DNA from 4 places in the Rhizobium sp. N122 genome. Region 1 is predicted to be linked to each of the others. Evidence: predicted binding sites of a transcription regulator. Region 1 holds the regulator's gene; each other region holds the start of a gene.
What was found. Region 1 encodes LexA, which represses DNA repair genes until DNA is damaged. Its sites were predicted from a motif close to TGTTCNNNNTGTGTTCNG; they were not measured.
Positions count from the first base shown of each region.

Region 2: the regulator LexA is predicted to act here: its motif matches at 1,026-1,043, upstream of ATY75_RS06840 (metallopeptidase family protein).
Region 3: the regulator LexA is predicted to act here: its motif matches at 2,827-2,844, upstream of dinB (DNA polymerase IV).
Region 4: the regulator LexA is predicted to act here: its motif matches at 2,539-2,556, upstream of ATY75_RS02820 (fibrinogen-binding protein).

Region 1 covers NZ_LOKU01000027.1:9,882-14,984, forward strand. Annotated here, with positions in the region: gene kdsA (3-deoxy-8-phosphooctulonate synthase) at 1-521, opposite strand, end outside; gene ATY75_RS19835 (VOC family protein) at 521-1,414, opposite strand; gene lexA (transcriptional repressor LexA) at 1,611-2,330, shown strand; gene ATY75_RS19845 (ComEC/Rec2 family competence protein) at 2,311-4,728, opposite strand; gene gltA (citrate synthase) at 5,018-5,103, shown strand, end outside.
Region 2 covers NZ_LOKU01000007.1:58,210-63,312, forward strand. Annotated here, with positions in the region: gene ATY75_RS06835 (DNA polymerase Y family protein) at 1-150, opposite strand, end outside; gene ATY75_RS35010 (hypothetical protein) at 62-1,006, opposite strand; gene ATY75_RS06840 (metallopeptidase family protein) at 1,168-1,605, shown strand; gene ATY75_RS06845 (DUF1737 domain-containing protein) at 1,648-1,854, opposite strand; gene ATY75_RS06850 (CoA ester lyase) at 1,854-2,759, opposite strand; gene ATY75_RS06855 (hypothetical protein) at 2,873-3,106, shown strand; gene ATY75_RS06860 (glyoxalase/bleomycin resistance/extradiol dioxygenase family protein) at 3,214-3,633, shown strand; gene leuD (3-isopropylmalate dehydratase small subunit) at 3,769-4,377, shown strand; gene ATY75_RS06870 (pyridoxal-phosphate dependent enzyme) at 4,439-5,103, opposite strand, start outside.
Region 3 covers NZ_LOKU01000042.1:14,327-19,429, forward strand. Annotated here, with positions in the region: gene ligD (DNA ligase D) at 1-2,357, opposite strand, end outside; gene ATY75_RS24455 (hypothetical protein) at 2,404-2,712, opposite strand; gene dinB (DNA polymerase IV) at 2,890-3,978, shown strand; gene ATY75_RS24465 (SOS response-associated peptidase) at 3,975-4,472, opposite strand; gene ATY75_RS24470 (SOS response-associated peptidase) at 4,530-5,103, shown strand, end outside.
Region 4 covers NZ_LOKU01000002.1:203,658-208,760, reverse strand. Annotated here, with positions in the region: gene ATY75_RS02825 (hypothetical protein) at 1-1,411, opposite strand, end outside; gene ATY75_RS02820 (fibrinogen-binding protein) at 1,556-2,527, opposite strand; gene ATY75_RS02815 (response regulator transcription factor) at 3,360-4,142, shown strand; gene ATY75_RS02810 (hypothetical protein) at 4,206-4,526, opposite strand; gene ATY75_RS02805 (UDP-glucuronic acid decarboxylase family protein) at 4,916-5,103, shown strand, end outside.

The DNA of each region.
Region 1 (5,103 bases):
TCGCAGAGCAGCACGTTCGGATTGCCGCTGGCGTTGAGCTTCTTCAGCACGTTCTTCATGTCCCAGGGGGCAAGAAACTGGCCCTTCTTGACATTGACGGCACGGCCGGTCTCGGCGGCGGCGATCAGAAGGTCGGTCTGGCGGCAGAGGAAGGCCGGGATCTGCAGGACATCGACCACCTTTGCCACTTCGGCGCATTGCTCGGCGGTGTGAACGTCGGTCAGGACGGGAAAGCCGAACTCCTTCTTGAGATCGGCGAAGACCTGCATGCCCTTTTCAAGGCCGATGCCGCGCTCTGCCGACAGCGAGGTGCGGTTCGCCTTGTCGAAGGAACTCTTGTAAACGAGACCGATGCCGAGCTTTGCACAGAGCTCCTTCAGCGTGCCGGCAACCATGAAGGCATGGTCGCGGCTCTCCATCTGGCAGGGGCCGGCAATCAGCGACAGGCGGCCGGTATTGGAAAAGGTGACCTGGCCTGCGCCCGCGCCGATCCTGACTTCCGAATTCGTATCAGTGCTCATCATCTTTCCTCGAAGGCGAAAAGCGTGCCCTGCCCGGGCGCCGGCTTCACCAGAATACGATTGTTCTTGCGCGTGTAGGTCACTCCGTTAGCAGCCAAATGCGCTTCTGTCACGGCAAGATCGGCGACGGTGAAGCGGATGGCCCGGCCGCGCAGGCCGCGGTCGGCGGATGAGATGGCAAACTCGAAATAGGCCTCCAGCCCTTCCGGCGTCATCAGGCTGATTTTCGCATTCGGCGCCGCGATATTGACGCCGAAACTGGTTTTCTCGACGGCCGACTGCGCCATGACAAGGCTGACGAAACCGGCGAAGGCGGAGGCATCAGGCGCGCACAGCGCGATCTCGGCGATGCCGGTCACGCCATTGGCATGTGTCTCCAGCGCGCCGCGGTCGGCCGGCAATGGATTGATGCGTTGGCAGGTGAAGAGAAAGAAATCGGGTGCCCGCAGATCCGCGGCAAAGGCCAGTTTGAAGCTGCCGATGCCTTTGGAACCGTCCGGCATTTTCATCAGCCGGCTGAACTCCAGCATCTCGCCGGCGCTCAATCCGCCTGAAATGAAGCTTTGATGATCGAGGCCGGCATCCTCGGTGCCGAAAACCACGGCCGAAAGCCCCTCATCGCCGCAACGGAAGCGGAAGGCCCGGTTGCGGGCGGTGAAGACATTGCCTTGCCGCGCCGAGGACTCGCTCTCCTCGACGCTGGCGATACCGAGCGGCTCCAGATAGGTCTTGTCGGCGAAGAAGACGCAGGCATTTTCCGTTCCGAAGGGATGACGGGCATCGGCCGCAACGGTGAAGCCGAGCTTGCCGAGTCTTTCGCGCGCCAGATCGATATTGACGACCGGCAGCACGACATGATCCAGTGGGTGCGGCTTGGCGGAATTCGTGTTCATGATATCCCCTCCTGCAATTGCGAAGAGATGTGCGACGGCGCCTTCCTCAATGCAAGACATGGCGCCGATCCGGCGAATGAAAATAAAAATCTCAACGAGTTGGCGCCAAGTTTTACGGAAATTTAGCTACTTGCGGAACACATATGGAACATATAGTGTCTGTTCTGGATTTGTTTCAATCAGGGGTCACACGCCGATGCTCACGCGCAAACAACAGGAGCTTCTCCTTTTCATTCATGAGCGCATGAAGGAATCCGGCGTTCCACCGTCCTTCGACGAGATGAAGGACGCCCTGGATCTGGCCTCGAAATCCGGCATTCATCGCCTGATCACGGCGCTTGAGGAACGCGGCTTCATTCGCCGCCTACCGAACCGCGCCCGGGCGCTCGAGGTCATCAAGCTTCCGGAGGCCTATAGCCCCAGCATTCAGCCCCGGCGTGGTTTTTCGCCGAGCGTCATCGAGGGCAGCCTCGGCAAGCCCCAGCCGGTCGCCGCCCCCGCACCCGCAAAACCCGTCGCCGACAACGGCAACTCGGTCTCGGTGCCGGTCATGGGCCGAATCGCCGCCGGCGTTCCGATTTCGGCGATCCAGAACAACACCCACGACATCGTCGTTCCCGCCGACATGCTCGGCTCGGGTGAGCATTATGCGCTGGAGGTCAAAGGCGATTCGATGATCGACGCCGGCATCTTCGACGGCGACACGGTGATCATCCGCAACGGCAGCACGGCAAGTCCCGGCGACATCGTCGTCGCCCTCGTCGATGACGAGGAAGCGACGCTGAAGCGCTTCCGCCGCAAGGGCGCCTCGATCGCGCTTGAAGCCGCCAACCCGGCTTATGAGACCCGGATCTTCGGGCCAGACCGCGTCAAGGTGCAGGGCAAGCTCGTCGGTCTCATTCGCCGCTATCACTGACGCTGGACGGGCCGGTTTCGGCGAAACTATTGCTGCGCCAGTCATAGGCGCGATGGCGTATCCACGGCCGCGACAGGCTCTCGAATGCGGTTGCGACCTCCAGGCCGGCGTCCGCGAAGCGCAGCTCGACGGAACCGGTCCTGCGTAGCGTCTCACCGGTAAAGAGCGTCGCGCCCGAGCGGCAGCTATTGAAACGCAGGCGGACAGACGTGACGACGATATCGGAGGCATCGCAGGCCGGACCGAGATAGGCGGCATTGTCGATGACGGTGACGACGCGCCCATTGCCAAGCCTTGATGTGCACCAGGCCTTTTTGACACAGGAAAAGCGGTTTGTTTCACCGCCCGCCGCCGCCCGCATCGCCGTCCTCGCTTCGATCTGCTGATCGTGGGAAAGCCTGACGCGGCGGTCTTCTCCCTCCGGCGGGATAGCAGGGCCTTCCAACATCTTCGGTGGATGATGTGTCGGCAGGACCAGTGCTCTCTGCCACTGGTCGAAAATGAAATCCGGCGGGTTTTCGCGGTTGGAAGCCATTGCCGCCACTGCAACGAGCGCGACCAGACTGCCATCCTCCGAAATCACCAGATCCGGCGGCCGGGGGACCGGCAGAACCAGCAGGAAGAGCGTCGAGACGGCGAGGGTCGATGTGCCGGCATGGCGCAGCCGGGTGCGCAGCAGTGTCAGCAGCAGGAAGCCGGCCACGGCGACGGCGAAATACCAGGCGGGCAAACGGCCGACGCCGATATCGCCGCCCCAGCCGGACACCGTCTTGGCGACAGCGATCACCAGATCGAGGCCGAAGCCGACCACCTCCCAGAGCGGAGCGTCCAGGCCGAACGGCATGAGCAACATTGCCAGCAGCCCGGCCGGCATGACGATGAACGAGATGATCGGCATCGTCGCGAGGTTTGCCGGCAGGCCGTAGGCCGTCAACCGATGAAAATGCTCGATCGAAAACAGCGCCGTGGAAAAACCGCCGATCAGCGACGTCAGCAGGACGCCACCGAAGAAACCGGCGACCGCAACGACCGGCCGGAAGATCGGCAGCTTGAGCAACGCGTTTTCGCGGACGCGCCGGTCCTTCCACAACTGATAGCCCGATACCAATGCCAATGTCGCGGCAAAGGACATCTGGAAGCTCGGGCCCAGCACTTCGGAGGGTGAAATGGCGATGATGACAAGCGCCGAGAGAACGACATTGCGCAGGCTGATCGACGGCCGATCGAAGAAGACGGCGATCAGCATGATGGCCATCATGATGAAGGCGCGTTCGGCCGAGACCCCGAATCCGGAGATCAGGTAATAGGCGGTGACGGCGATGAGCGCGCCTGCGGCGGCGATCTTCTTTGTCGGATAGGCTTGGGCGACGCCCGGAAAGAGGCTGAGCAGCATCCGGAAGCCGACGAAGAAGATGCCGGCCGACAGCGCCATGTTGAGACCCGAGATCGCGACGATATGGGCGAGGCCCGACTGGCGCAGCGCCTCCGTCGTCGCATTCGAGATCGCGCGCCGCTCGTCGGTCACCAGGGCGGCGGCAAAGGCGCCGGTATCACCGGGCAGGATCGACCTGATGCGGTCGCCGATGCTGCTGCGCAGCCGGTAAAGCCATTCGAGCATAGCTTCCGACGTCGACCTTGCACCCTGCGGGCCCGCCTCCAAATCTTTCGCCGGAGCGCCGTAGAAGAAGCCGTTGGCGCCGATGCCGTCGAAATAGGCGCCGAAGGAGAAGTCATTGAGTTCGGGAAGTGCGGGGCCCGAGGGCGGCGTTAGCCGCGCCCTGCCGGTGATAATGTCGCCGATCTCGAAAGGCGTGTCGGCGCCGCGGACAATCGCGGTTACGCGCCCCGGCGGCCGCTTCAACTCCGGCTCGTCTGTGGCCCTGACGGCGAGAATGTAGCGCCAACGCCCACGGCCGTCGCCTTCGCGCCGTTCGACACGGCCGGTCAGCGTCGTCGTCACGGATGAATCGAGGATCACGGTCGATGCCCGCCAGCTCTCGAACTGTGCGCAGAGCATGCCGCAGACCACAAGTGCAAGCGCCAACAACGTCGCTCGCAACACGGCCCGGCTACGGTCGGTGATGAGAACCGCAATGGTCAGCACCGACAGCGAGAGCAGTAATGTCAAAAGCGGAAAATCGGATTCGGCCAGAAACCAGAAGGATGCGCCGGCGCCGAGGAAGACCGGCGAAAACAGCAGCAGGCGGCCGTGATCCGCCTCCTCGCCCAGCATGGACCTGCAAGCGCGCAAGGATTGGCGGGCTGCGGCCGGCAGCCGGTGGCGCCAGGGCGTCGCCGACTGCGTCCTTGCCGATGGCGTCGCCACCACAGGCAGAGAAACGCCGGAGGATCCGGCGCCAGCTTCCGGCCGCAATTCGACTGTCGTCAATTCCTGCATGCGCCGCCCAAGTCACCCGCGAAGGCGCCCAGAATGCAACCTCCCAACAAATCGGGCAAGGATAATCGATTGAAATATGAGGGAAAATCGCGAGCGCCAAAAGGCCAGTCGAATCATTGGCTTCCGATATGCACGCTGCTCATCGCTGCAGTGCCTAAAAGGTGATACTGCAATGCACAAAATGCCGTCACGGTAACTTGGCATTAGCTTCGCGATCATATAGCTATCGGTGAGGACGCTTAACCCCTATGGCGCTTTTATGGCGCCACCGCCATTTCGGAGGATCAGCATGACGGATCAAAGCGCTACAATAAAAATCGGTGACAAATCTGTCGACCTAGCCGTCAAGAGCGGCACGATCGGCCCGAGCGTCAT
Region 2 (5,103 bases), on a different contig from region 1:
GTCCAGCGCCGTCAGCCGCATGGCATTGTTGAGTTTGCCGGAACAGACGATAGGCGGTGCCTCAGGACGCCCTGTCGAACGCCAGGAGAGCCCCCATCGCCTGCGGGCGATGCGGTCCGTTGGCAGATGCGGAAAGCTGAGCGCCAGAATGCGCTGACTGCTCGCCTGGAGAACGAAGGAGGTTTGGCTCGGCGACGGGGAGAAATTCGCATTCATGGGGGTTCCACTCCAGAAAAAAGCAGAGCGGGGCCGGATTGCGCCCCTTCTCCAGCGTGAGACGGAAAATCGGATTGCCGATGCTGCCGGAAAGCTTCGATCCATCCGGCAACGGCCGCAGACCAGACGGCGCCGGCTCGACATGCAGACGGAAGGCCGCACTGCTTGCCTCTTCCACCCCGGCCTGGCGGACAAGAAAGAGCGGACGGCGGGCAGCACGCGCCCTGAGACTGAGCCTGCGGCTTTCGGTCAGGCCGAAATGGGCGGGATTGCCTCGCACTTCGAAGATGACCGCCGAAAAGGCAGCGCTTTCCACCGCGGTCTCCACCAGCCAGAGCGCCTCGTCCAGCTTGCGCGGCGCGGCATGGAAAAACCGCTCCGGGCTCAGCCCGAAATCCCGAAGCCCGGGAACATAGGGACGGCCGGCCTCCAGCGTGCCGACAGCATCACCGATCCAGAGCAGCGGGGAAAGCCTGCCGGCATCCGCCTCCTGGCTCTGCAGCCGCGCGGCGACAGCCAGCGCCAGCCCGCTTGCCGCACCGGCATCACGCGACAGAGCGGAGCGGAATTCGGTGATCGCATCGAGCGGCAGGCCGCCTTCCAGCGCCTCATCAAGCGATTCCACCCCGAACGCCAGGGGCGGCAGACTGGGTCTCCGGGGTGCCTTGCCTCCTTCCGCCAGGGCTTCCCGCTGCGCTGCCGCAAGCGCCGGCGCGGGTTTCCCCTCCAATCTGGCGATGGTTTCGCGGAGCGCAAAAAGCCGCTCGCGCGCCAGGGCGTGCTGCGCCATGGCGTTCTCCAATCCGTCTTGTTCCTGTTATGTTCTTATAGATTCCAGAGAGCTAATGAAGAGTCAACGGCCATTTTCTATGAATTTATTCCTGCCTTTGATTCCGCACTCGAAAACCGGCGATAAAGGTTCTATATGGGCCCGCAAAGGAAGGAATATTCATGGCCCGCATAGACCAGAGCGATGATTGGCGGGACCGCCATGCGCCGACGATCAGCACCTTCGAGTCGCTGGCCATGGAGGCCTATAGCCATCTGCCGGATGAATTTCGCCGGTTGACGACCAACCTCACGATCGAGATCGAAGATTTCCCCGATGACGACGTTTTCGAGGACATGGCGCTGGAAACCCCTTTCGATCTGCTCGGCCTTTTCGAGGGCAGGGGCATTTCCGAACGTTTCACGGTGGAAACCGGCGAGATGCCGAACCGCATCCGCCTCTACCGGCGCCCCATTCTCGATTACTGGGCCGAGAATGACGAGACGCTCGGCGATATCATCACCCACGTCCTGATCCACGAGATCGGCCACCATTTCGGGCTGAGCGACGACGATATGGAGCGGATCGAGGCAAGCGCCGAGGAAGCCGCCGAGCGCTAACGCATCGCCCGAAAAAACCGGCATCGCTCGGCGCTGTAAACCTTACTGCTCGGAGAGCTTCATCTCGGGATGGTAATCCTTGCCTTCGACGGTCTTGACGACCGCCTGGCCGCACTGCATCGCGCCCGTTGCGGCATTGAAGGCATAGGTCGGTGAGCCCTCCAGCGACCAGCCCTTGTTGAGGGCGGCGGTGACCTTATGGCAGAAGGAAGCGTCGTCGGGGCCGGTCAGGAAGCGGTAGAGTTTCATCAGGCGGGCTTTCTTGCAGAAATCAGGCGAGCTTTATGAACCAGGCTTTCGGCTTGGACAAGATGCAGCCGCTCGATCATCCGCCCGCCTGAATTGATGACGTTCAAGCCATCGGAAGCCGGATCGGCAAAAGCCGATATGATCGCCTCCGCTTCCGCAATCGCTGCCGGATCCGGGCCGAAATGCCGATTGGCGGGCTCGATCTGCGTGGGATGGATCAGCATCTTGCCGGCAAAGCCCATGGCCCGGCCCTGCAGGCATTCGCCATCGAAACCCTGCTCGTCTCTGAAATCATTGAAGACGCTGTCGATCGCATCGAGCCCGTAAGCGCTGACCGCCAGGACGACCTGCATCAGCCACGGCACGAGATAGGTTCGTCCCGGCTGCGGCAAGACGCCCGTTTCCTTACGCAGATCGTTGAGGCCGACGACGAGGCAATCGAGCCGCGAGCCCGGCGTCCGACCGGCTTCGGCGATCGCCCCGGCATTCAGCACGCCGCGCGGCGTCTCGATCATCGCCCAGATGCGCAGTTCCTCCGGCGCATCCGCATCGGCGAGCAGATCGCCTATATCGGTGAAACCGCGAGGTCCGTCCACCTTGGGAAGGAGAACGGCATCGGGCAGAAGCGCCTTGACCAGATCCAGGTCCGCCGGCCCGAATTCGGATGACAAAGAATTGATGCGGATGATCCTTTCCTTGCCTTCAAGCGGCGGCCCCGCAAAAAAGGCGCGCAGATTTTCCCGCGCTTGCCCCTTCTTCTCGGGCGAGACGGAATCCTCCAGATCGAAAATAACCGCATCGCAATCAAGCGAATGGCTTTTTTCGAGCGCCCGGAGATTGATGGCGGGCACGCTCAGCACCGAGCGGCGCAGATTTAAGGAACGGCGAGGGGGTATTTGGCTCATCGATCATTAGTGCCAAGCTTCGCAAGGCCCGGCAAGACAACAAAAAGCCATGCTTGCCTTGCAGAGAAGAAAAAGAAGGACCACATTCCTTTCCGTAGAAAGGTACCAAACCCATGCAGAACATTCGCTCCATCTTCTTCATGCTTGCCGGCGCCACCGTTTTCGTGGCCATGCTGCTTCTCACCTTCTCGGTGACGCTCGCCGTCGGCGGCATTCTGACCGTGCTGATGGTCGGCCGCGCACTGTCGCTGAAGATGAAGCCTGCTCCGGTCCGCGCCAAGGCAAACAATGGCCAACGCGAAATGCGGATCTGGAACGACGGCCGCGGCACGATCATCGATCTCTAAGCCGCTTCACGCGAAAAAACCGACCGACATTGTCGGATCATGCTGCCATGCTACGTCCTTGAAGCAGCCAGGCATTCAGCCGGCGCTTGAAACGATGGAGAACGAGCATGAATGCGACGGAAAACAGTCCGGTCAAGATGCCGCCGGTCAAGAACGGCCTGCTGCCCTATCTGACGGTCGGCGGCGCGGTGAAAGCCGCGGAATTCTACAAGAAAGCTTTCGGCGCCGAAGAAGCCTATATCGTGCCGGTCGACGAGAGCGGCCGGACGATGCATGTGCATCTCTACATCAAAGGCAGTTCCCTCATGCTGGCGGATGCCTATCCCGAATACGGCCACCCCTTCAAAGGCCATGAAGGCTTCGCCATCCAGCTGGTTATCGACGATATCGATTTCTGGTGGCATCGCGCCGTCGCTGCCGGCGCCGAAGTCGTCATGCCGGTCGAACTGATGTTCTGGGGCGACCGTTACGGCCAGCTTCGCGACCCGTTCGGCGTCCTCTGGGGCTTGAACGCACCGACCAAATAACCCGACATAATTAAAGGGCAGGCCGCGCGAAACGTCGCGTGGCCCCCATTTTCCAAAGATTCTCCTTCATTTCGGCGGAAAACTGGACTAGATGCACATTCAGGAAAGTAGATTTACTGAAATGGAGCATGGGTCATGGATAAATTCGTGAAGCTCACGGGCGTTGCAGCGCCGCTGCCGGTGGTCAATATCGACACCGACATGATCATTCCGAAGGATTATCTGAAGACCATCAAGCGCACCGGCCTCGGCACCGGCCTTTTCGCCGAAGCCCGTTATAACGAAGACGGCTCCGAAAATCCGGATTTCGTGCTGAACAAGCCGGCCTACCGCGATGCCAAGATCCTGGTTGCCGGCGACAATTTCGGCTGCGGTTCCTCGCGCGAGCACGCTCCCTGGGCATTGCTCGATTTCGGCATCCGCTGCGTGATCTCCACCAGCTTCGCCGATATTTTCTACAACAACTGTTTCAAGAACGGCATTCTGCCGATCAAGGTCAGCCAGGAAAATCTCGACAAGCTGATGGACGACGCCTCGCGCGGTTCCAACGCCATCCTCACCGTCGATCTTGAGAACCTCGAAATCACCGGTCCCGATGGCGGCTCGATCAAGTTCGATCTCGACGAGTTCAAGCGCCACTGCCTGCTGAACGGCCTCGACGACATCGGCCTGACGCTCGAGAAGGGCAAGGCGATCGACAGCTTCGAAAAGAAGAACGCCGCGTCGCACCCCTGGGCGGCTTAAGCGCTCTCCAATAAATTATCGATCAAGCCGGGTTTTGCCCGGCTTTTTCTTTGATCTCAGCTCAGAGAAACTTTTCTTTCCAGAGCCTCAGCTTTTCAAGCGACACGCCGATACCGCCGCAGACTTCGATGAGCGGATTATCGAAGCGGGCAAGCAGCCCGGCATGCACATCGGCAACGGCAAGGGCGGCCCCGCAGGCTGGCTCGACCAGAACGCGCTGCGCATCGGCAAATTTCAGGCAGGCGGCCACGGCATCGGCGTCGCTGACGACAATGCTTTCGATCGGATGCCGTTTCGGCAGGTCGAAGACATGCTGCGCCACTTGCCGCGCGCCGAGCGAGGTGGCAATCGAGGTGATGGCGGGCAGGGTGATGCGTTCATTCGCCTTGAGGCTGGCGTTCAGCGAGGCCGCGCCTTCCGTTTCGACGGCGATCACCGGCACATCGGCAAGCCCGTTGCGCTTCAGCCCCTCGGCAATGCCGGCAAGCAGGCCGCCGCCGCCAACGCTGGTGACGACGCAATCGAATTTCGCACCCGTGGCCACCACCTCGTCGATCACCGTCGCGTGGCCATCCCACAGCAGCGGATGGTCGAAGGGATGCACATAACTCGCCTCGCGGCTCTCCGCGAGTTCGACCGCATGGGCATTGGCTTCATCGAAAACCGCACCATGAACGAGCACATTCGCGCCGGTTGCGGCAATCACCTGCCGGACATCGGCCGCCG
Region 3 (5,103 bases), on a different contig from region 1:
TTGATGAGATAAAGGTCGGGATTGTCGCGCGCCATCTGTTGGCAGACGGCATGCGCAAATCCCTTGGCCTCGGCCCAAGCGAGAGGCTTGCGCTTGTTGACGGCGAGCGGGGTGACGACATGCAGCCCCTTGCCGCCCGTGGTCTTGCAGAAGCTGACGAGGCCGAGTTCATCCAACCGGTCACGCATCTCGCGGGCAGCCGCGACCACCGTCGCGAAGGGCACGTCGGGGCCGGGGTCAAGGTCGAACACCAGCCGGCCGGGCACTTCCGGTTTTCCGGGTTGGCAATTCCAAGGATGCAGCTCGACACCGCCGATCTGGGCGATCGCCGCAAGCCCCTCGATCCGGTCGATCTGCAGGTAAGGCTTTTTGTCGCCGAACACTTTCACTAGTTCGAGAAGATTGGATGTGCCGGGCATCGCATGGCGCTGAAAGAACTGCTCGCCGCCAATGCCGTCCGGCGCGCGAATGATCGAACATGGCCGGCCCTTGATATGCTCGATCAGCCAGGCGCCGACGGTTTCATGGTAGCGCGCAAGATCTTCCTTGGTGACCGGCTCGCCGTCGCCGTCGCCGGCATCCGGCCAGAGCGGCTTGTCGGGATTTGAGATGAGTACCCCCATGACCTCCGCCTTCGCGCCTTTGCGGCGTACGGGCTTATGTTCGGCGCCCGCGGCAGGTTCAGCGGTTTCGGTTTTGGCGGGCGGCGCCGGCTTCTCGGCCTCGACCTCTTTCGCCGGCTTGTCCTCGCGCAATCCCTTGAAGGCGGCCTGGCGGACGAGGCCGTCAGCGGTCCAGCCTTCGAACTCGATTTCGGCGACAAGCTCGGGCTTCACCCAGAGAACCTCGGCTTCCTTCTTCGGAGCGCCTATACCGGTGAACGGTGATCGCGCCGTCTCGAGCGCCTTCAGTTTCGGCAGCAGCATCTCGACTTTCCGGACGCCGTAGCCGGTTCCGACACGGCCGACATAGGCAAAGTGATCGCCGCGGTGGACTCCGACCAGAAGAGATCGGAACCTGCCGTTGGTCCTGGCGTATCCGCCGATCACCACCTCATGGCCGGCCCGGCATTTCGACTTCCCCCAGCTGTCGGTGCGGCCGGATTGATAAGGTGCATCCATCTGTTTGGAGATGACGCCCTCGAGATGCAGCTTGCAGGCGGATCGCAGCACCGCGTCACCACCGGACTCGAAATGCTCGACGTAGCGGATGCGAGGATCGTCGCCTGCATCGTTGAGGAGTTTCTTCAGCCGCTCCTTCCGCTCGACCAGACGCATCGATCGCAGGTCCTCGCCGCCGTCGAACAGAAGGTCGAAGGCGAAATAGACCAGGTTCCCCGTCGTGCCTTCCGACAGGGCGGCCTGGAGGGAGGCGAAATCGGGAGCGCCGTTTTCGTCGAGCGCGCAAATCTCGCCATCGATGATGCAGTCGGGCAGTCCGGACGCCGCATCCGCGATCTCAGGATACTTCGCGGTCCAGTCGAGGCCCTTGCGTGTCTTCAGCGTTGCCCTTCCGTCGGCGACACGCATCTGGATCCGATAACCGTCGAACTTGATCTCGTGCAGCCAATCGTCGCCGGCCGGTGGACGATCGAGCCGATCGCAAAGCTGCGGCTCGATAAAATCCGGCAGATCGGCGGCGGTGGAGGTCGCCACAACCTTAGGAGACTTCTTCTTGCGCTCGTCGGCGGCCAGGCCATGTTTGCTGTCCCAGACGGCGTCCGCCTCGACATCCGCATTCGCCATCATGAACGGCCGCGGCTTGCGCCCCTTGCCCTCGGCGATTTGCTCCATGCTGCGGCCGGAAGCGACGGAGGTCGCGTTCTCCTCCAGGACAGCCGCACCGTTGTCTTCAACGGAATGATCGTCATGATGCTTGATCAGCAGCCAATTGGTCCGCTTGCCGCCATCGCGGTCGTTGCGCATCCGGACCAGGACGAAACTACCATGCAGTCGCTTGCCTTGAAGCGTGAACTTGAAGTCGCCTTTCCTCAAAGCCTCTTCCGGAGACGTGCGGCCTTCCGGCTCCCAGTAGCCGCGGTCCCACAACATCACCGTGCCGCCGCCATACTGCCCCTTCGGGATCGTGCCTTCGAAGTCGCCGTAGTCGAGCGGGTGATCCTCGACCTCGACCGCGAGCCGCTTGTCATGCGGATCGAGCGATGGCCCCTTGGTCACCGCCCAGGACTTGAACACACCATCGAGCTCGAGCCTGAGATCATAGTGCAGCCGCGTGGCGTCGTGCTTCTGGATCACGAACCGCCGCCGGTTCGATGGTTTGACGCCCGCTTCCCCGCTCGGTTCGCTGGTCTTCCTGAAATCGCGCTTGGCCCGATATTTCGAGAGATTGTCGGCCATGGAACTTGTGAACTCCTCTCAACGCGCGACAGTGGGAAACGTCTGCTCAGCGGTGGGACACCCGGAGCGCGCCGGCGTCTCCGAGACTGCGCTGGACGGCGGCGATCTGGCTGGGCGCGATATCCGCCGAGACCTCGATCTCGCCTTCGAGCGGCGCGTCGCGACGCGCGCCATCGTCATGCGAGGCATCGCCGCCTGACGGCGCCGAGCCGGCGGTGTTGCGGTCGCCGGCCGCCTGGATGAAAATATCCGGCCTCGCGATACCGTGCTGCTGGACCAGATGTTCGACGGCAAGGTCCGCGGCTTCTCTTGTCTCGAAGGTCGCTCTGATCGTCGTGGTGCTGTCGTCCGCCATTGGGGGCTCCCGGTGATGATTTCCACAGGACGAGAACGCCGCCGGCGGCTGGTAGTTTCGACGGCAGGTCCGATGCGCCCCTCGAAAAGGTTGATATCGCGCCGAAGCCTGCTATGTTCTTGCTTTGTTTCGGCGCGAACTCCTGATGCCGATCCCGTCGCGATCGCTGAAGCCGCCATGAACGACATGAGCTCGACCCCCGTCCGAAAAATCGTCCATGTGGACATGGACGCGTTTTACGCGTCGGTCGAGCAGCGCGATAACCCGGAATTGCGCGGCAAGCCGATTGCCGTCGGCGGATCCGCCGCGCGCGGCGTTGTGGCGGCGGCGAGCTACGAGGCGCGTGCCTATGGCGTGCACTCGGCGATGCCGTCGGTGACCGCCAAGCGAAAATGCCCGGATCTGATCTTCGTGCCGCCGCGCTTCGACGTCTACAAGGCGGTGTCGCAGCAGATCCGCGAGATCTTCGCCGAATACACGCCTCTCATTGAGCCGCTGTCGCTCGACGAGGCCTATCTCGATGTCACGCATAATCTCAAGGGCATGGAGATCGCCACCGAGATCGCGCTAGAGATCCGCGCCAAGATCAAAGAGATCACCGGCCTCAATGCCTCGGCCGGGATTTCCTACAACAAGTTCCTCGCCAAGATGGCGAGCGACCTCAACAAGCCCAATGGCCAGGCCGTCATCACGCCGAAGAACGGCCTGGCTTTCGTCGAGGCCCTCCCCGTCAAGAAATTCCATGGCGTAGGCCCGGCAACGGCCGAAAAGATGCACCGGCTCGGGATCGAGACAGGCGCCGACCTCAAGCAGCACACCCTCGAGTTTCTGGTCGAGCATTTCGGGAAGTCAGGCCCCTATTTCTATGGTATTGCCCGCGGCATCGACGAGCGTCAGGTCAAGCCGAACCGGGTGCGCAAATCCGTGGGCGCCGAGGATACGTTTTCGCAGGACCTCCATGCCTATGAGCCGGCCCGCGAAGGGCTTCAGCCGCTGATCGAAAAGGTCTGGGGTTACTGCGAGGCCAATGGGATCGGCGCCAAGACGGTGACGCTCAAGGTCAAATACGCCGACTTCAACCAGATCACCCGCAGCAAGACAGTTCCGGCACCTGTCGCGGCGATCACCGATCTGGAGGATATCGTCGGCCTGCTGCTGACGCCGATCTTTCCACCCCGAAAGGGCATCCGCCTGCTCGGCGTTTCGCTGTCGTCACTGGAGCGGCGGAACTCCGGAACGGAGCCGCAGTTGCGATTGGCGCTTTAGACGGCCAGCATATTTTGGGCAAAAGCACCGGCGTGCCGCTTGACGCGGAATGTTCCCGCCGGCAGCGGCCGCAGGATTTCCTCTTCCGGAAGAAGTCCGTCGAGCCAGGCCATGCGTTCTTCCCGTGGCAGCACCGCCATCTGCCGGTCGTGGAAGGGCGCGATATCGGCATTCGCCGCGATAGTCAGGATGGCGTAGGCCTCGGGCCAGCCATTAGTCGCAGGCCGCCAGATCCCCGCGAAATAGAACCAGTCGCCGTTGGCGAGCGAGAAGCTGAAGCTCTTGTGACGAAACTCCGAGGCCGGCACCAGGCAACACTGGCTCGGGAACGTCCGTCCTTCCGATCGGACGACGTTGACGGCGCGCGGACCACCGTCGCGAGGGCGCAGCCCCCACGGCAGCTCCACCATCTCCACATCGCCGTCATGACGCCTTATGATCACGCGGCGCTCGTCGAACGGGGCGTCGGACTGGAAAACGGTCGCGCTCATCATAGATAGAACATATCAGGAACACCACTGAGAGACAATCAGACTTGAGACGGAGGACGCATGTGCAATGATTATCGGCTTGTGGTGGATGTCGCCTCGATCATCGAGGATTTCGCTGACCTCAAGATCAAGATCCGTTTCGGCGAAGGCGCGCCGAACCTCGAAGCGCGGGAGGACATCAAGATCACCGATCTTGGCCCCATCGTCAGGACAATCGACGGCGCCCGCGATGAGGCGGAACTCGTGCAGCGGCGCTGGAGCTGGCCGGGGCCGAACAAGCGGCCGGTGTATAATTTCCGGTCGGAGGGCCGGGCGTTCGATTCCAATCGCTGCCTGATCGTTGCGGACGGGTTTTACGAGTTCACCGATCCGAAGGACCCGAAAAAGAAGCGCAAGGACAAGTGGCTGTTCACCAAGAAGGACGAACCGATCTTCTGCATTGCCGGCATCTGGCGCGAGACGGCGGACGTCGGGCAAGCCTTTACCATGCTGACGATGGAGCCGGGGCCGGACATAGCGCCCTACCATGACCGGCAGATCGTCATCCTCGAGCGCGACGCCTGGGCCGACTGGCTTGATCCAACGGTTTCCGCGAAGTCGCTGATCAAGTCGCTTCCCATGGGATCGCTGTCTG
Region 4 (5,103 bases), on a different contig from region 1:
CTTCCGCCCGCACCCAGTCATTGTCATAGAGCAGCGAGATCTGCGTGATGCTGTTGATGTCGAGCACATTGCCGCCGATGATCACCAGATCATACTGCATGCCCATGCCGAAAAAGGAGGAGAGGTTGATGGAGGTATTGCCGCCCGTCAGAACCGTGGTTTCGGAGCCCGAGGTGGTGACCGTCATCGTGTCATTGTCGCTGACGAAGTGATACTGCTCGACCCACTGCACGAAGGAGACATCGCCGTCGATGACACTGACGCGCCAGCTGGTCGGGAACGTCGGATCGGTCGCGTCGATTTCGGCGTGGTTCGCTTCGAAGCTGCTTTGTTGGAAGACGGCGATATTCTTGGCGACGGTTCCGGCCTCCTCGGCCGAATAGCCCGATGAGCGCAGCGCCGAAGCGATCTCGTCATCATCGCTGTAGACAAAGGATTGGGAAACCGCGTCGATCTGGTGGTAATTGCCCATGACAGCGGTGACCGAGGCGATGACGCCGGTATTGATCACCGAGGCGACGTTGACGACGAAGCTCGCACCGGCGGTGACGTCAAGGCTGTTGCCGCTCGGGTCGGTCTGCTCGACGGATGAATGGCTGTCGTCGGGCTCCTCCGGGATCTTGGCGAGACCGCGGTCGGGCAGGAAATCGTCGAGCACAGGGATGGCGGCCTCGACCTTGCCGTTGATGTAGACGGCGTCGTTCACCTCGGGGTCGATGCGGATGAAATCATGCGCGGCGTCGGCGCTAGGCGAGGTTGCTTCGCTGTCGCTGCTATCTTTACCGTCTTCGGTGTTCTTGGCATTCTGGATGTAGTTTTCGATATCCTGGGCGATCTTCGATGCGCCATCATAGGTATCGGTTCGGTGGAGGCTTGCAAAAGGCGTGTAAATTTCGGCTGCGGTGCTGAACTCCGCCAGCCGCTCGATGACGAAACTGGTGTCCCGGGGAGCATGGATGCCGTCCGTCATGTCGAGATAGTCGTCGTCGTAAAGCACGTTGACCTGAAGGACATGACTGATCGCCGAACCAGGCCCGGCAAAGACATGAAGCTCCGGCTCATCCGACAGCACGATATCGGTGGGTTCGCCGAAATGCGGTAAGGGTATGTCCCGTGCGGCAATTGCCGCCAGCTTCTCGATACTCTCTTCGAAGACGCGACCCAAATGGCGCGCCGGACCGAATTCGATCTCGTAACTGCCGCTGTTGTAGATGATACCGGGATCATAGTCCTTGAGCTGCAGATTGGACGAGAAGGCCGCGGTAAAAGCATCCTGATCCGGCAGAGCCGGTCCATCTTCGCCCGGCCCCGCGCCTTCGGCATATTTGGTGCGCGCTCTCATCTCTTCAGTGGTCATCTCGAAGAGACCGATGAAGTGCGCAATGATTTCCGAAATCTTCTCGATATGCATGGTTCGGCCCTCCCATTCGAAATGACGATCGGCCTTGGAAGCGGCCCCGCCGGGAGCCATGGTGTGGTCGTCAAACCGTTTTCAAGCAGTCAAACTGCACCGGCGGGCGCCGGTGCAGTTCCTCTTGGTCCTTGGAGGTCAGTGTCAGGTGCCGGTGTCCTCGCCGACATCGGAGGCATGAGAATTGCCGCCGATGACGCTGGAGTCGACCGTGTTGCTGAGCAGGTTCGCACCCTGAACGAGTTCGAGGTGGAAGCCGGAATTGGCAAGGATTGCCGAAGCATCCGCCGTGCTCGTGCCGGTGGCGTCGTCGCCGGCCTTGAGGTCCCAGCCCCTGCCGTCCATATCCATGCCTTCTGCGCTATCGGCGGTGCCGGCATTGGCATTCAAATGGTTCTGGGCGCCTTCGTTCTCCATCTTGATGTTCCAGGCGCTGTCCTGGTCGGCCAGATGGTTGGCCTGGACGGCGCTGAAGCCGCTGTCGTTGCCCGCACCGCTCAGCGAATTGTTGAGGATGCTGTCGACGTCGAGCGTGAAGGAGAAGTCGTCGCCGAGATTGAAGGTGAGGTCGTGGCCGGCAACACCGAGGTTGTCGAAGTCCTTGACGTCATCAATGACGGCGAAATCGGTGTCGGTCTTGTTGAAGCTGTCAGCGGTATTGTTGCTGTCGGAGATCGTCTTGGTGTCCGTATCCGTGATGGTCTTGATATCCGTGTCGGTCACGGTCTTCGTATCGGTGTCCGTGATCGTCTTGGTGTCGTTGTCGCTGTACGACTTGCTGTCATAGCTCCAGTCGTAATCGGTTTTGGTGTCGGTGATCGTCGTGGTCTTGGTGCTGGTGTCGTCGTCGGACTTGTAGCTCCAGTCGTATTCGTTGTCGCGGTTGTTGCCGTTATTGGCAGAGACATCGATGTCGGCCTTTACGTCGACGTCGACGCTGTTGTCGGTATTGTCGCGATTGTCGCCATTGGCGACGCCGACATAACCGGTCGAGCCGTCGTCGACTTCAGTGGAATTGATAGCGCTGTTGGCAAAACCGTCGGCAAGCGCACCGACCTTCGTAATCTCGGTTTCGTCGCCCGATGATTTCGGGTCGTGTTTATAGGCGTCGGACATCAAACTTTCTCCAGAAAAAAACCGGAGCAGCTTTTCGAAATCCCTCTCATCTCAAATGGGATCTTGCTCGCGCTCGCTCCGATGCGGTTAACATCGGCAGATGTATTCGGTACCAGTCATCTGCAGCTTTTCGCGATTTGTTGATCAAACCGTTGGTATTGGGAATGTACGCACTCAGTACTCGGCCGCACATATCCGGATCCGCATCCTGACGAGGATAAGGAGTATCCAGGCGTTACTGTTATTGAGTTGCCACAAATGGATGCTATGTATCAAATACACACGCCGATACATGGATCGTCCATGCCGCCACTTGGACAGCGAGCACAGATTGCTGGAAAAAATACGGAGCCGATAGATATCAATTCGGGCTAAGACAGATTTGCCGTCCGGCTAGCCTCTGTCGGTGAAACGTCGCGACGTCTTGCTTGGGGAGGCGCCGGGTCGCGGGTATCCGGGATTACGGCGCATTCACGGTGGGGTTGAGGGCAGGGCTTTCGACGATCGCCTGTCTCAGATCGAACACTTCATGGAGGCAGCAAATATAACAATCTGTACTGAAATATTACGTCAAGCTCTGATCTATAGTGAGAGCAAATATAACCTCGAAGTATCCATGACAGTAAAAATGCAACCAAGGCTTAGTATCTTATGGCTTTTTGCCCGCTAAAACTAATCACTTTGGGCCATTTCCTTCCTTCTCAATCCGTATTAACATAATTAAGAAATGTCTAAAAAATAAAGCGGTGACATCAGGGGTCGGCATTTCTTACTATCGAATACCCGCCATCGCTCCACGTTTGAGTAAAGTGTAACGCTAGGGGAGGCGTATATGTTCATGACAAGCTCAGGAATGGAGAATACAGACCAGAGCAGGAAGTTAGGTTCATCGGGAAATACTATATTAGTGGTCGCCAATGCGGATCTGTTTTCGGAGTGCATGGTAGAGGCGCTGGCCAAGAAATTTCCGAACTGCGATGTCGCAAGCATAATGAGCACGAAGCCGATGCTGGAAAAAGATACCGGCGATCTGAAACTCGTTTTATTCTATCATATACCTGCGCCGGAGCTGCATGAAGCGCTGCAGGCTGCCCGCGAAAACCACCCGGAAACCTCTGTCGGACTTGTCGTCGAAGCGATCGACATGCTCGAACCCTATGTCAGCCGCCTGGTGGAGGCAAGGATCATCGACGGCGTCCTGCCGCTCAACCTGCGGCTCGATGTCTTCATGGCTGCGGTGGATCTGCTGATGAAGGGCGGCGAACATTTTCCGTCAGCCCTGCTCAATCGTCTCACCAACAAGAATACCCAGCTCGAGCCGTCGCTCTACCAGACAAAATCGGTCGATGCGGCGCGCACCAATGCGCTGAAGCTCAGACGCGACAGTATCTCTTCTTTGACCACCCGCGAGGTTCAGATCCTGGATCTCATATGCAAGGGAACGCAAAACAAGATCATCGCCGACAAGCTGCATCTTTCCGAAAACACCGTGAAGGTTCACGTCCGCAACATCTATAAGAAGATGAACGTCCGAAACCGCACGGAAGCCGCATCCCGTTTCTTCAACGAGCATCCTGCAAGCGAGGACGACATGTCCGGCCGGTGGCGCAACTGATTTACCCCGCCACGCGTCTATTGTGATGCGCACAAGACGCGCGTCGCGCGTCGAATTGCTGCCTCAGATCGACGGACGTGCGAAGCAGCGCGACTTCTGTCCGAAGCCGCTGGGAGAGCAGATATAAGGCGCTGAGCCGTGATAGGCGACGCGAACCGTTGACGCAGCCGGGCGTTCAGGCCGATGTGCCGGATAGGCATAGGCTTTGGACACGCGCGGCGCCTCGACCACGACGACGTTCTTTTTCGCGACGACGGCGATGTCGTCGTTGACGACCGTACAGGCCGTCGTTCCGATCGCAAGAAGCGTCGCTCCCCCGGCAAGCATCGCAAAATGAAATAAACGCCAGCCTTTCGGCGCCGCTGCAGCTTGTTTTTTCGACATGGCAAAAACCCCTCGCATATGGCGCTTCCGGATGCAAGACCGGTCGTGCAGTTCAACGCGGCCAACCTTCCCCATTACTTGTAGATCAGATTCATTGAGCGAAGCTTGAGCAATATCAGGACACGCGTTCTGAGGGAAAAATGAAAGAAAATGATTAATCATTCGTTAAAACGAAGAATAGATGCGTAATTATTTTGGATACTCAGAGTTTTTTGAAGTTGACCTTAATTGCAATCGTCTTATCATTTTAATAGTAATTCGGTTATCTGAAGAATAACTCAAAAGTTATTCATGACTGTGTGGTCAGCACCAAGAATACCCAGTCAGGTAAAGAAGGCGTGCAGTGCATAACTAAAACAAAAGACTAAATACCTGGGAAGGAGTTTGTAATGCGTAGTTTCGTTCCCAACGAAGGTTATTCCGCAGTGACGGGCAAAGAACCGGGCACCGCTCTGGTGAATGGCGGGGCCGGTTTCCTCGGGTCGCATCTCTGCGAAAGGCTTCTGCAGCGCGGCCACCGAGTTGTCTGTCTCGATAATTTTTCGACCGGCCGCCGCGTGAATGTCGATCACCTCGC